3 regions of the Glutamicibacter sp. NPDC127525 genome follow, and region 3 is predicted to be linked to each of the others. Evidence: riboswitches for the same ligand, from Rfam matches in the RefSeq annotation. Region 3 holds a riboswitch; each other region holds the start of a gene.
The links. Region 3 has a riboswitch for S-adenosylmethionine ahead of ACFVHU_RS11845 (acyl-CoA dehydrogenase). Riboswitches for the same ligand answer to the same signal wherever they lie in the genome.
Positions count from the first base shown of each region.

Region 1: it holds a riboswitch for S-adenosylmethionine, as region 3 does, so the genes downstream of both, ACFVHU_RS06330 (OsmC family protein) here and ACFVHU_RS11845 (acyl-CoA dehydrogenase) in region 3, are expected to answer to the same signal.
Region 2: it holds a riboswitch for S-adenosylmethionine, as region 3 does, so the genes downstream of both, ACFVHU_RS14950 (O-acetylhomoserine aminocarboxypropyltransferase/cysteine synthase family protein) here and ACFVHU_RS11845 (acyl-CoA dehydrogenase) in region 3, are expected to answer to the same signal.

Region 1 is NZ_JBHXVN010000002.1:124,646-127,914, forward strand. It holds gene ACFVHU_RS06325 (DEAD/DEAH box helicase) at 1-1,559, opposite strand, end outside; SAM riboswitch class IV at 1,700-1,821, shown strand; gene ACFVHU_RS06330 (OsmC family protein) at 1,853-2,404, shown strand; gene ACFVHU_RS06335 (L-idonate 5-dehydrogenase) at 2,481-3,269, opposite strand, start outside.
Region 2 is NZ_JBHXVN010000006.1:170,502-173,770, reverse strand. It holds gene ACFVHU_RS14955 (cystathionine gamma-synthase) at 1-695, opposite strand, end outside; gene ACFVHU_RS14950 (O-acetylhomoserine aminocarboxypropyltransferase/cysteine synthase family protein) at 692-2,005, opposite strand; SAM riboswitch class I at 2,094-2,184, opposite strand; gene ACFVHU_RS14945 (LysR family transcriptional regulator) at 2,416-3,269, opposite strand, start outside.
Region 3 is NZ_JBHXVN010000004.1:321,306-324,574, reverse strand. It holds gene ACFVHU_RS11855 (aliphatic sulfonate ABC transporter substrate-binding protein) at 1-189, opposite strand, end outside; gene ACFVHU_RS11850 (ABC transporter ATP-binding protein) at 275-1,096, opposite strand; SAM riboswitch class I at 1,102-1,203, opposite strand; SAM riboswitch class I at 1,471-1,562, shown strand; gene ACFVHU_RS11845 (acyl-CoA dehydrogenase) at 1,578-2,909, shown strand; gene ACFVHU_RS11840 (LLM class flavin-dependent oxidoreductase) at 2,967-3,269, shown strand, end outside.

The sequences.
Region 1 (3,269 bases), on a different contig from region 3:
TCTTGCTTGGTCAAGGCCTCCAGCAGCAGTGGGAACGGGACCTTGGTCTCGTCCAGGAGCACTTCCACAGACAAGTCGAACCAGTCCCCCGTGCTTTCGCCGGCTTCGACACTGACAGCGGCCGGCGCGTGGCTGATCCGGTACTTCGGCAGCCTGTTCTGCTCTTCAACGACCACATCGGGATGCTCTGCCAATAGCGGCAATGCGTAGACCAAGAAATCGATGGATTCGGAGGTGCTGAATTCCTTCGGCGGGAAGATTCCTGAAGAGGTCAGTTGCCCCAAGGAAGCCTGCGCGCCGAGCTTGTCCTGCACCGAAGCAGCAATTTCCTTTTCCACGGCATACTGGCGGGGGCCCGCGGAGGCGTACTCCCAGGAATAGCTCACGGTCAGCGGAGTTCGGATGCTCTCCAGGGACAGCTTGAGGCTGGGGCGTGCTGGAACAGGGATGCTGTAGCTGTCATCCTCGCTCTTCAACGGTGCCATCAGACGCAATCGGTCCAGGTGCTGGCGCTCGAAAAGCTCAACGCCTTCCTGCGGGATGGATTGCGCACCGGATTCAATAAATGTGGCCAGTTCCTTCGTGACCGGTTCAGCGAACCGGGCCAAACCGATTTCCCTGGCCTTCGGCAAGGGGCTGGACGCGTAAGCCAACAAGGTCGGCGGCGTGCCTATGGGCAAGAGGTAGAGGTGCTCTTCGCTCGGCCCGCGCAGCTTCCCTTCCATGCTCAGGCCATGTTCACCGCGACGCACATCCACGTGTGCCATGGCTGGTTGCTCGCTGAACTCCACCGGGGCCTTGGCCGTAGAACCGCCGTTGACGATCTGCACTCCAGCTTCACGCAGGGCTTCGAACGCATCCAGCAGGTCCTGGCCTGGAAGATCCATCAAGGAGATCCACTCCTTGGGATCCCACGAATGGCGATAAGTATCTTGTTCAACGTGTTCACGCAACCGGTCCAGTTCAACGACCGCACGACGCTGCTTCTTGGAGAACCGCGTATCAAAGGCAACATTGCGCCAGCTGATCCCGGTTTGGATCCAGGGGCTCTTGGTGCCCTGGCGGGCCGGGCGTGCCTGCAAGGTCAGCGCGTCCTCGCCGCCATAACGCGGTTCGCTGACCACTTTCAGGATCAATCCCAACGGTTCTTCGGCAGCCAGCGGCTCATCGGAAATGACTGGAAGCAGACGGTCAAGGGTACGTTCCCACTGCGGCTTGCTATTGCGTTTCCATGCGTGGGGATCCACCCCGGAGTCGGAGACGAAGAAGCCCTGGTCTTCTTCGGTGGTGACCTCAATGAGCAAGGCGGCGACGTCTTCACAGGACTGAACCCCCGGATGCTTGCCGCAGAAGCTGGTGAAGCTGATATTGCCCGCGGTGATTTCCAATTGGGCCATCACCGATTCGCGCAGCACCACACCGGAGATGCGGGTAGATCCCGGTTGCATTACCCGGTTGGCGATCTGCACTTTTCCGGAATCACACAGGAATTGGCCCAGGTTGTATTCGGATTCGGTCACCAAGGTCTGGGCCGCAGAAAGTGTCAGCTGGAATTCCATACTCGCCGTTCATTGTTCGTGCAGTGGGCGCCCGAGAGCTAGATTCCATCTTAGCGAGCCGGAAAGCAAGATGCCCGGTGACGAAAAGTTACTTCTGCCCTTTACCCGCGGGCCCTGCAACCGATAGAAATTAATCACTGAATCACGAGTTCCACTCTTTGAGCCCTGGCTGAGTGGACGGCAACCCTCCTGCGTCATTGTGCGGGGTGCCCCAGGTGAAGATTCGACGCATCTTGACAGCCAAGATGCGTAAGCGATGGCGCCCCTTGCGCCAGAAAGGGGATCAATTCCCCATGACTAATGCAGCATCTGCCCCAACCGTATCCGAAGACCGCGCACAGCGCCTGCAGGAAGCAGGCAAGGGCTGGGGCGAACGAATTTCGGCTGCCCCGCAAAGTGCCCAATTGACTTTCACTGTGGAGGGCGAAGGCTTCGATTCGGTAGCCAGCAACATTGTCTCGGGCAAGCACACCTTCCAGGTCGACGAGCCAGCTGCCCTGGGCGGCAGCGACCTGGCCGCAAGCCCCGTGGAATACGCGCTCGGAGCGCTCATCTCCTGCCAGGTTGTGGTCTATCGCTTGTACGCGCAGAATCTCGGCATCCAGGTGGACGACGTGAAGATCCAGGCCAATGGCCACCTCGATGTCCGCGGACTCTTCGGCATCGACCAGACCATCCGCCCCGGCTTCTCGTCGGTGGATCTGGACATCCGGATTGCCGGACCGGAATCAGCTGAACGCTATGAAGAACTGCGCCGCGCAGTGGATGCCCACTGCCCAGTGCTGGACCTCTTCGCCAATCCGGTGCCGGTGACAACCGCGGTGAGCATCACAGAGATCAACTAGAGTTCGCTGAACTAAAAAGCACCGCGGCGGCCCCCGACTTCAGGGGCCGCCGCGGTGCACTTCTAGCTGAAGCCAACTATTGCCCCAGGAAGTTCAGCAGGACTTTGCCGGAGCGAGCCGAATCTTTGGCCGTTTCGAAGGCTTCAAGCGCATCGGCGACCGGGAACTCGTGGGTTACCGCCTCGGAAACCTGCAGTGAACCGTCGGCCAGGGCAGCAAGCACATGGTCGATTTCGTCGTTGAAGCGGAAGGAACCAACCAGTTCCAGCTCGCGGGTAATAGCCAGCGAAATGAGTGTGGGTTGTTCTCCTGAGGGCAGCAACCCGACCATGACCACTCGACCGCCGCGCACGGCACCGCGCACGGCGGAGGCCAACCCGCGGAAGTTGCCGCTGGCCTCGATCACCACGTCCGCGCCCACCTGGGCAAGAGCTTCCTGGTCATCGGCGCGCAAAGTTGAAGTGACACCGAGTTTCCCGGCGATTTCCAACGGCTTCTCGTGCATGTCCACTGCGATGATTTCTTTGGCTCCGGCACGCTTGAGCACTGCTACAGCGAGAGCTCCGATCGGCCCAGCACCAATAACCAGCGCCTTCTTGCCGGCGACTTCACCGGCGCGCGACACCGCATGCCAAGCAACCGCAGCCGGTTCTGCCAGTGCCGCATCACGCAGTGCTAAGCCAGCAGGCAGCTCACGCAGCATGCGTGATGGCAGGTTCACTTCGCGGGCGAATGCGCCCTCGGTGTGCGGGTAGCGGGCGGCCGAGCCCAGATAGGTGCACCCCGGGGAAAGATTCGGGCGGTCGGCCGGGTAGGGTTCCCCGGTCTCGCCTGGTGTTGCCGGGTGCACGGCGACTTTGGTTCC
Region 2 (3,269 bases), on a different contig from region 3:
AACTGCTGGTAGCCCACGGCTTCGGCCAGGCTCTGCCCGCGGTGCAGGTGATCGGCCACGATGACGGCCCCGCCGAGCACATCGGAGTGCCCGCCGATGTACTTGGTGGTGGAATGGACCACCGCGTGGGCGCCGAAATCCAGCGGGCGCTGCAGATACGGGGTAGCGAAGGTATTGTCCACCACCAGCAGGGCGCCGTGCTCGCGGGCGATGGCAGCCCAGCCGGCCAGATCGGCGATGCCCAGCAGCGGGTTGGAGGGGGTCTCCACCCAGAGCAGCGCGGTGTTCGGGCACACCGCGGCGCGCACCGCATCCAGGTTGGTGATGTCCACCGCGGAAGAGGTGATCCCCCATTTGCTGTGCAGCTTGGAGATCAGCCGGTTGGTGCCGCCGTAGCCGTCGGCACCCAGCACGATGTGATCGCCTGGCGCCAGTACTGCGCGCAGCAGCGCGTCTTCGGCCGCGATCCCCGAGGCGAAGGAGAAGCCGGCGGTGCCGCCTTCCAGCGCGGTGAGCTGGGATTCGAACCCGTTGCGGGTCGGGTTGGAGCCGCGCGAGTATTCGTGCCCGGCGCGCAGCACGTTGATGCCGTCCTGGATGAAGGTGCTGGTCTGGTAGATCGGCGGGATCACCGCACCGGTGTGCGGGTCCTTGTGCTGGCCGGCGTGCACGGCGAGGGTGTTGAAGCCGCTCATGCGAAACTCACTTCCTTGGTGTCGGCGGTGGCCTGGGCTGCGGCCAATGCAAGGTCCAGCGATTGGGTGATATCTGCGAGCAGATCGGCGGGGTCTTCCAGACCGACCGACAGACGCAGGGTGGAGGTGTTCAGGCCCGCGGCCACCAGCTGCTGCTCGGAGAGCCGGCAGTGCGTCATGGTGGCCGGGTGGGAGACCATGGTGCGGGTGTCCCCCACATTCGCGGCCAGGGAAATCAGCTTGAGCCCGTCGATCACCGGGGAAACCAGCGATGGGTGGGCCAGCTCGATGGCCAGCACGCAGCCGGTGCCCTTGGGCGTGAGCGTCCGGGCCAGCTCGTGGCTCGGGTGGCCGGGCAGGGACGGGTGGTGGATGGCCGCGATGCCCGGGTGCTCTAAGAGCTTTTCGATCAGGGTGGTGACGCTGCGCTGCACGTGGGCGGCACGCACCGGCAGGGTCTCGATTCCGGCCAGGATTCCCTGGGCGCTGGCCGGGGCCAGGGTCGGGCCCAGATCGTGCAGGAATTTGGAACGCACCAGCATCGCGTAGGCGGCCGGTCCGTGGCGCTCAAGCAGCGAGGTGTTGTTCAGCCGCACCCGCGGGGCGGCGATCTGCGGCCAGCGGGCGGCATCGGAGAAGTCGAATTTCCCCGAGTCCACGACGACCCCGCCGAGCACCGAGCCGTGCCCGGCCAGGCCCTTGGTGGCCGAGTGCACCACGATGTCGGCACCCAAATCCAGAGGCCGAATATTCAGCGGGGTGGCCAGGGTATTGTCGACCACCACCGGGATGTTGTGCTCGTGGGCGATGGCCGCGATGGCGGGCAGGTCGGCCACGGTGCACAGCGGGTTGGAGACGGACTCCAGGAAGAACGCCCGGGTGTCCGACTCAATGGCAGCGGCCCAGGCGGACGGATCGGCCTGGTCGACAAAGCTGATGCGGATGCCGAAGTCCGCGAAGGTGTCGGTGAACAGGTCCACGGTGCCGCCGTAGAGCGAGGAAGAGGCCACAATGTGCTTGGGTCCCTGGGTCAGGGCCAGCAGGGACAGGGCCACGGCGGCTTGCCCGGTGGCGGTGGCCACCGCGTGGGCCCCGCCTTCCAAGGCGGCTACGCGCTGCTCGAGAATCGAAACGGTCGGGTTGCCGGTGCGCGAATAGGTGAAGCCGGCCTGGCGCAGGGCGAACTTCTCGATCGCTTCGGCATGCGATTGGAATTGGTAGGCCGCGGAATTGTGCAGTGGTGGCAGCATCGGGCGGAAGTCTCCGCTCGGGCGGTACCCTGCGTGGACCGCGTCGGTTTCCTGGCTCATGGCTCCTCCTCGATTCTCTGCGAGGGAGTGCACCGATTGGCATCGTGCGGCGGCACGAAGCACAGTACGCAAAAACGCGTTCGGAACTGCTCCATCGTTCCTGGCGGTAGCACCTTTCGGTTTCCCGATGGTTGCTGCGACGTCTTCGAGCCAGATCTCTCAGCCGCTCTTGATGGTTTGTTGTTCTTCCATGGTTGGCTATCCGCCGCAAACGGTGCAAGCGGTATCCGGCGCCCGGCTTCATACAAGGCCGCCACGCTTCATATGTCGTCGCCTTGTCATGATGACGCGGGGGCCTGAACCTTTTTATGACGCGCAGAATTGAGAAAAACCGCATGGTTTCGCGGTTTTTCCTGGAGTTTGTGACGATGTGCCGGTACTCGATGACCGGGCGTTACGCTGCTGGTGGCTCAGCCGAGCACTTCTACCCCGAAGCTGGCGACCACCGTGCGGACTTCTTGCAGGTAGCGCTGGGCCTGGTCGGTGAGCGGGATGGCGGCGTGGTCAATCCAGCCAATCTCGATGCGCTCCTCGATGGCCAGCGGGATGGCCACGATGGAGGGATCGAGCTCGTCGCTGATGATGCCGGTGGAGATCGTGTACCCGCCCAAGCCGATCATCAGGTTGAAGATGGTGGCGCGGTCCGAGACCTGGATTTCACGTTGGCTGGAGCGCGTGGAGAGCACCTCCTCGGCGAAGTAGAAGGAATTATTCGCGCCCTGGTCGAAAGTCAGCCGCGGAAGGTCTTCCAGGTCTTCGAGCGTGACCTGGGTCCGCGTGGACAGCGGGTTGCTGCGCGAGATGAAAATGTGCGGATCGGCCAGGAACAGCGGGTGGAAGACCAGCCGGGATTCGCGCAGCAGCTTGTCGATGACCTTCCGGTTGAAGTCGTTGCGGTACAGGATCCCGATGTCGCTGCGCAGCGTGCGCACGTCCTCGATGATTTCTTCGGTGCGGGTCTCGCGCAGCGAAAACTGGTACTCCTCGGCCCCGCTGGCCTGCACCATCCTCACGAAAGCGTCTACCGAGAAGGAGTAGTGCTGGGTGGAGACGCCCAGCAGCCGCCGGGCCGAGGGGCGGCCGAGATAGCGATGCTCAAGAAGCTCCACTTGCTCGAGCACCTGCCGGGCGTAGCCGAGGAATTCTGCGCCTTCGGCGGTGAGCGTCACTCCCCTGGCCGAACGCATCAGCAAGGTGCGCCCCACCCGTGATTCAAGCTCCTTCATCGCTGAGGACATGCTGGGCTGTGCGACGTAGATGAGGT
Region 3 (3,269 bases):
TGCTTCCAACCATCCCTTTTCCTTGAGTACCAGGCTCAGCGGGTTGTAAGTGGCAAAGTCGATGGACAGGGTCTGACCATCCGAGGAGGCTGTAGCGTTTTCGCCAGCACAGCCGGTCAGGGCAACTGCGCCAACGATCAAGGCGGCGGCGGACAATGCAGTGCGGCGGGTGAGACGGTTCAAAAGCATGGAGAATCCTAGAATTGTGCGTGCAAGCGGTGTAGGTGAAAAGGCAAAGGGGACGAATGGTTCGGGACCCACGGCGTGGCCGGGACTAATGGTTGGTTGGGTCGACGCCGAGCAGGCGCAATAGGTGCAGGCGATCTGCAACGAACTTTTCATCGGTATGCCGGCGTGGATGCCCAGCTGAGATGGACAGATCTTCGATGACGCCCGCTGCACTATGCCCAGCGCCTCGCCCCAGAACAATCACGCGGTCAGCCAGAGTCAACGCCTCGTCCACATCATGGGTCACCATGAGAACGGTGGTGGGGAACGATGCGTGAATCGAGAGCAGCAGATCCTGCATCTTCAAGCGTGTCAGCGCATCGAGGGCGCCAAAGGGTTCATCAAGAAGCAATACACCCGGGCGCCGAGCCAGCGCGCGAGCCAGCGAAACCCGCTGCGCCATGCCTCCGGAGATCTCGCGTGGGCGCAAGCTGGCTGCATGGCTCAGACCGGTCAGCTCGATCAACTCCTCGATCAGCGCGTTGCCGGAGCGCTTATCGGTTTCCGGTGCCAGGCCCAGTGCAATGTTCTGGCGAACCGAGCGCCATGGCAGCAGCCGGGGCTCCTGGAAAGCAACGGCGCATAACTCGTTGATGCCGGTGACCTCGCGGGTGCCGGTGCGGATGGTGCCGGTGGTGGGGTGGTCCAAGCCCGATACTGAACGCAGCAGCGTGGATTTTCCGCAACCGCTGGCTCCAAGAATGGCCACGACTTGACCTGCCGGAATTTGCAGGTTGATATCGGCCAGGACGGTGCGGCTTTCCATCTTGGTGGTGAAGGTCCGCGACACGTTGCTGAACTGCACGTCCAGGGCGCTTGAAGCTGAGACAACGGGAGCTGCCTCGGGCGCTGCAAAGGAAAGAGTCATGTTCATCTCCATCGGTCCTGGCGGTAGCACCGGCCTGCAGAGCAAAACTCCAAAGGTGGTTGCTGCGGCGTCAACGAGCCAGATCTCTAGGCCGCTCGGGATGGTTACGTGTCCATTACAACGAGTCGAACGATTTGAACGCAAATCTCGCGTAATATGAAAAAATCTTCGACAACTACGTCACATTGCCCAGAAATTTCGTTATTTATTTTATTGCAGGCCGGTTTGCTCGACATTAAGCAAAACTTTGCAACTCATCTTCGGCAGGACACGGAATAGGCTGTGAAATTTGAAGATGGGCACTGCCGGCACTGGGACGAAATGTGACTTCGCGGGTTGGAATCACCGGTTTATTACCGTTACAAATGAATTACGACCCATCCAGAGCGGCTGAGAGATCTGGCTCCACGACGCCGCAGCAACCACCCCAATAGCGGGACGGTGCTACCGCCAGGACCGATGGAAAGAATTGAGAACCCTGATGCCTATTGGTGAATCGCACAATGCCCTCGGACTGGACTTCAACCAGCTCAGTGACCCTTCGCAGGCCACCGCAATGGACCTGGACAAGTTTGAAGAACAGTTGCCGACTAGGCAATTGCTGAAAATCACCCCCGGACCAAGTGCGGATGAGCAATACGACCGGCTGGCCGAAATCTTCCGTCCCGTTTTTGCGCAGATCGCCGCAACCGCCAAGGACCGCGACTTGAACCGCGTGCTTCCTTTCGAGCAGGTAGGCCTGCTGAATCGCGAGCGCTTCGGTGCGTTGCGCCTTTCCGTTGCCGACGGGGGCTATGGTGCACGGCTGGTGGATGTCTTCCGCTTGCTCATCGAGCTTTCCGAGGCGGACTCCCACGTAGGCCAGCTGTGGCGCGCGCATATCGCATTCGTTGAGAATGTCTTGGTGCTGGACGACGAAGAACTGCGCAAGAAGTGGGTCGCTCGCATCGCTGCCGGGCAGATTATCGGCAACGCCTACACCGAACGCGGTGGCAACGCCCTGGGCACCTTGAACACCAAGGCCAGCGTCTTGGATGGACGCTGGGTGATCGACGGTGAAAAGTACTACTGCACCGGCACCATTTTTGCCGACTGGACCACCGTTGCGGTGGCCCACCCGGAGCTCGCCGGCCGCCAGATCGCCGTGGTCTCCACCCAGCGCAGCGGCGTCAAGATCCTCGACGACTGGGATGGGTTCGGCCAGGGCCTCACCGGAACCGGCACCACCGAATTCCACCAGGTCCCGGTGGATTGCTTCATGCCGCAGCAGACCAATGACTCCGAAGCGGCGATCTTCCAGCTGGTGCTCATGGCCGTGCAGGCGGGCATCGCCCGCGCCGCACTGAACGACCTGCGTCACGCGGTGCAGGCGCGCACCCGCATCTTCACCACTGGAACCGGGGTGCCGGTATACCAGGAACCCCAGGTCCTCCAGCTGGTGGGCGAAGTTTCCGCGGAGTCCTTCGCTGCCGACTCCGTGGTGATCGGCGCAGTCCTTGAAGTTGAAGCCGCCTTGGGCGATCCGGGACTGAACGACGAGGAACGCTACGCAGTATGCGAGCTGGCCGCCAACCGCGCGCAAACCGTGGTGCAGCCACTGGCCATCGGCGTGACCAGCAAGCTCTTCGACGCACTGGGCGCCTCTTCCACCAGAAGCGGCTGCAACCTGGACCGGCACTGGCGCAATGCGCGCACCATCGCCACGCATAACCCGGCGATCTACAAGGCGCGCATCGTCGGGGACTACGAGATCAATGGGGTCCAGCCGCAACGGCTGTCCGTCACCGGCGAGGATTCGACCCAGCGGGCCTGAGGGCCTGCGACGCACACCAGCAACTTTCCACGATTACCAACCTATGGGGGCAAAGCCATGAGCGAGAACAAGCGCGAGATCCTATTCAACGCATTCGACATGAACTGCGTGGTGCACCAGTCGCCGGGCCTGTGGCGCCATCCGCAGGACAAGGCCTCGACCTACAAGACCCTGGGCTACTGGACCCACCTGGCCAAGGTGCTGGAAAAGGGGAAGTTCGACGGGCTGTTCCTTGCCGACGTGCTGGGCACCTACGACGTGTACAAGGGCACCAACGTGACCCCGCTGGGCTCCGGCGCGCAGGCGCCGGTCAACGACCCGATGATGCTGGTTTCCGCCATGGCCGCTGTGACCGAGAAC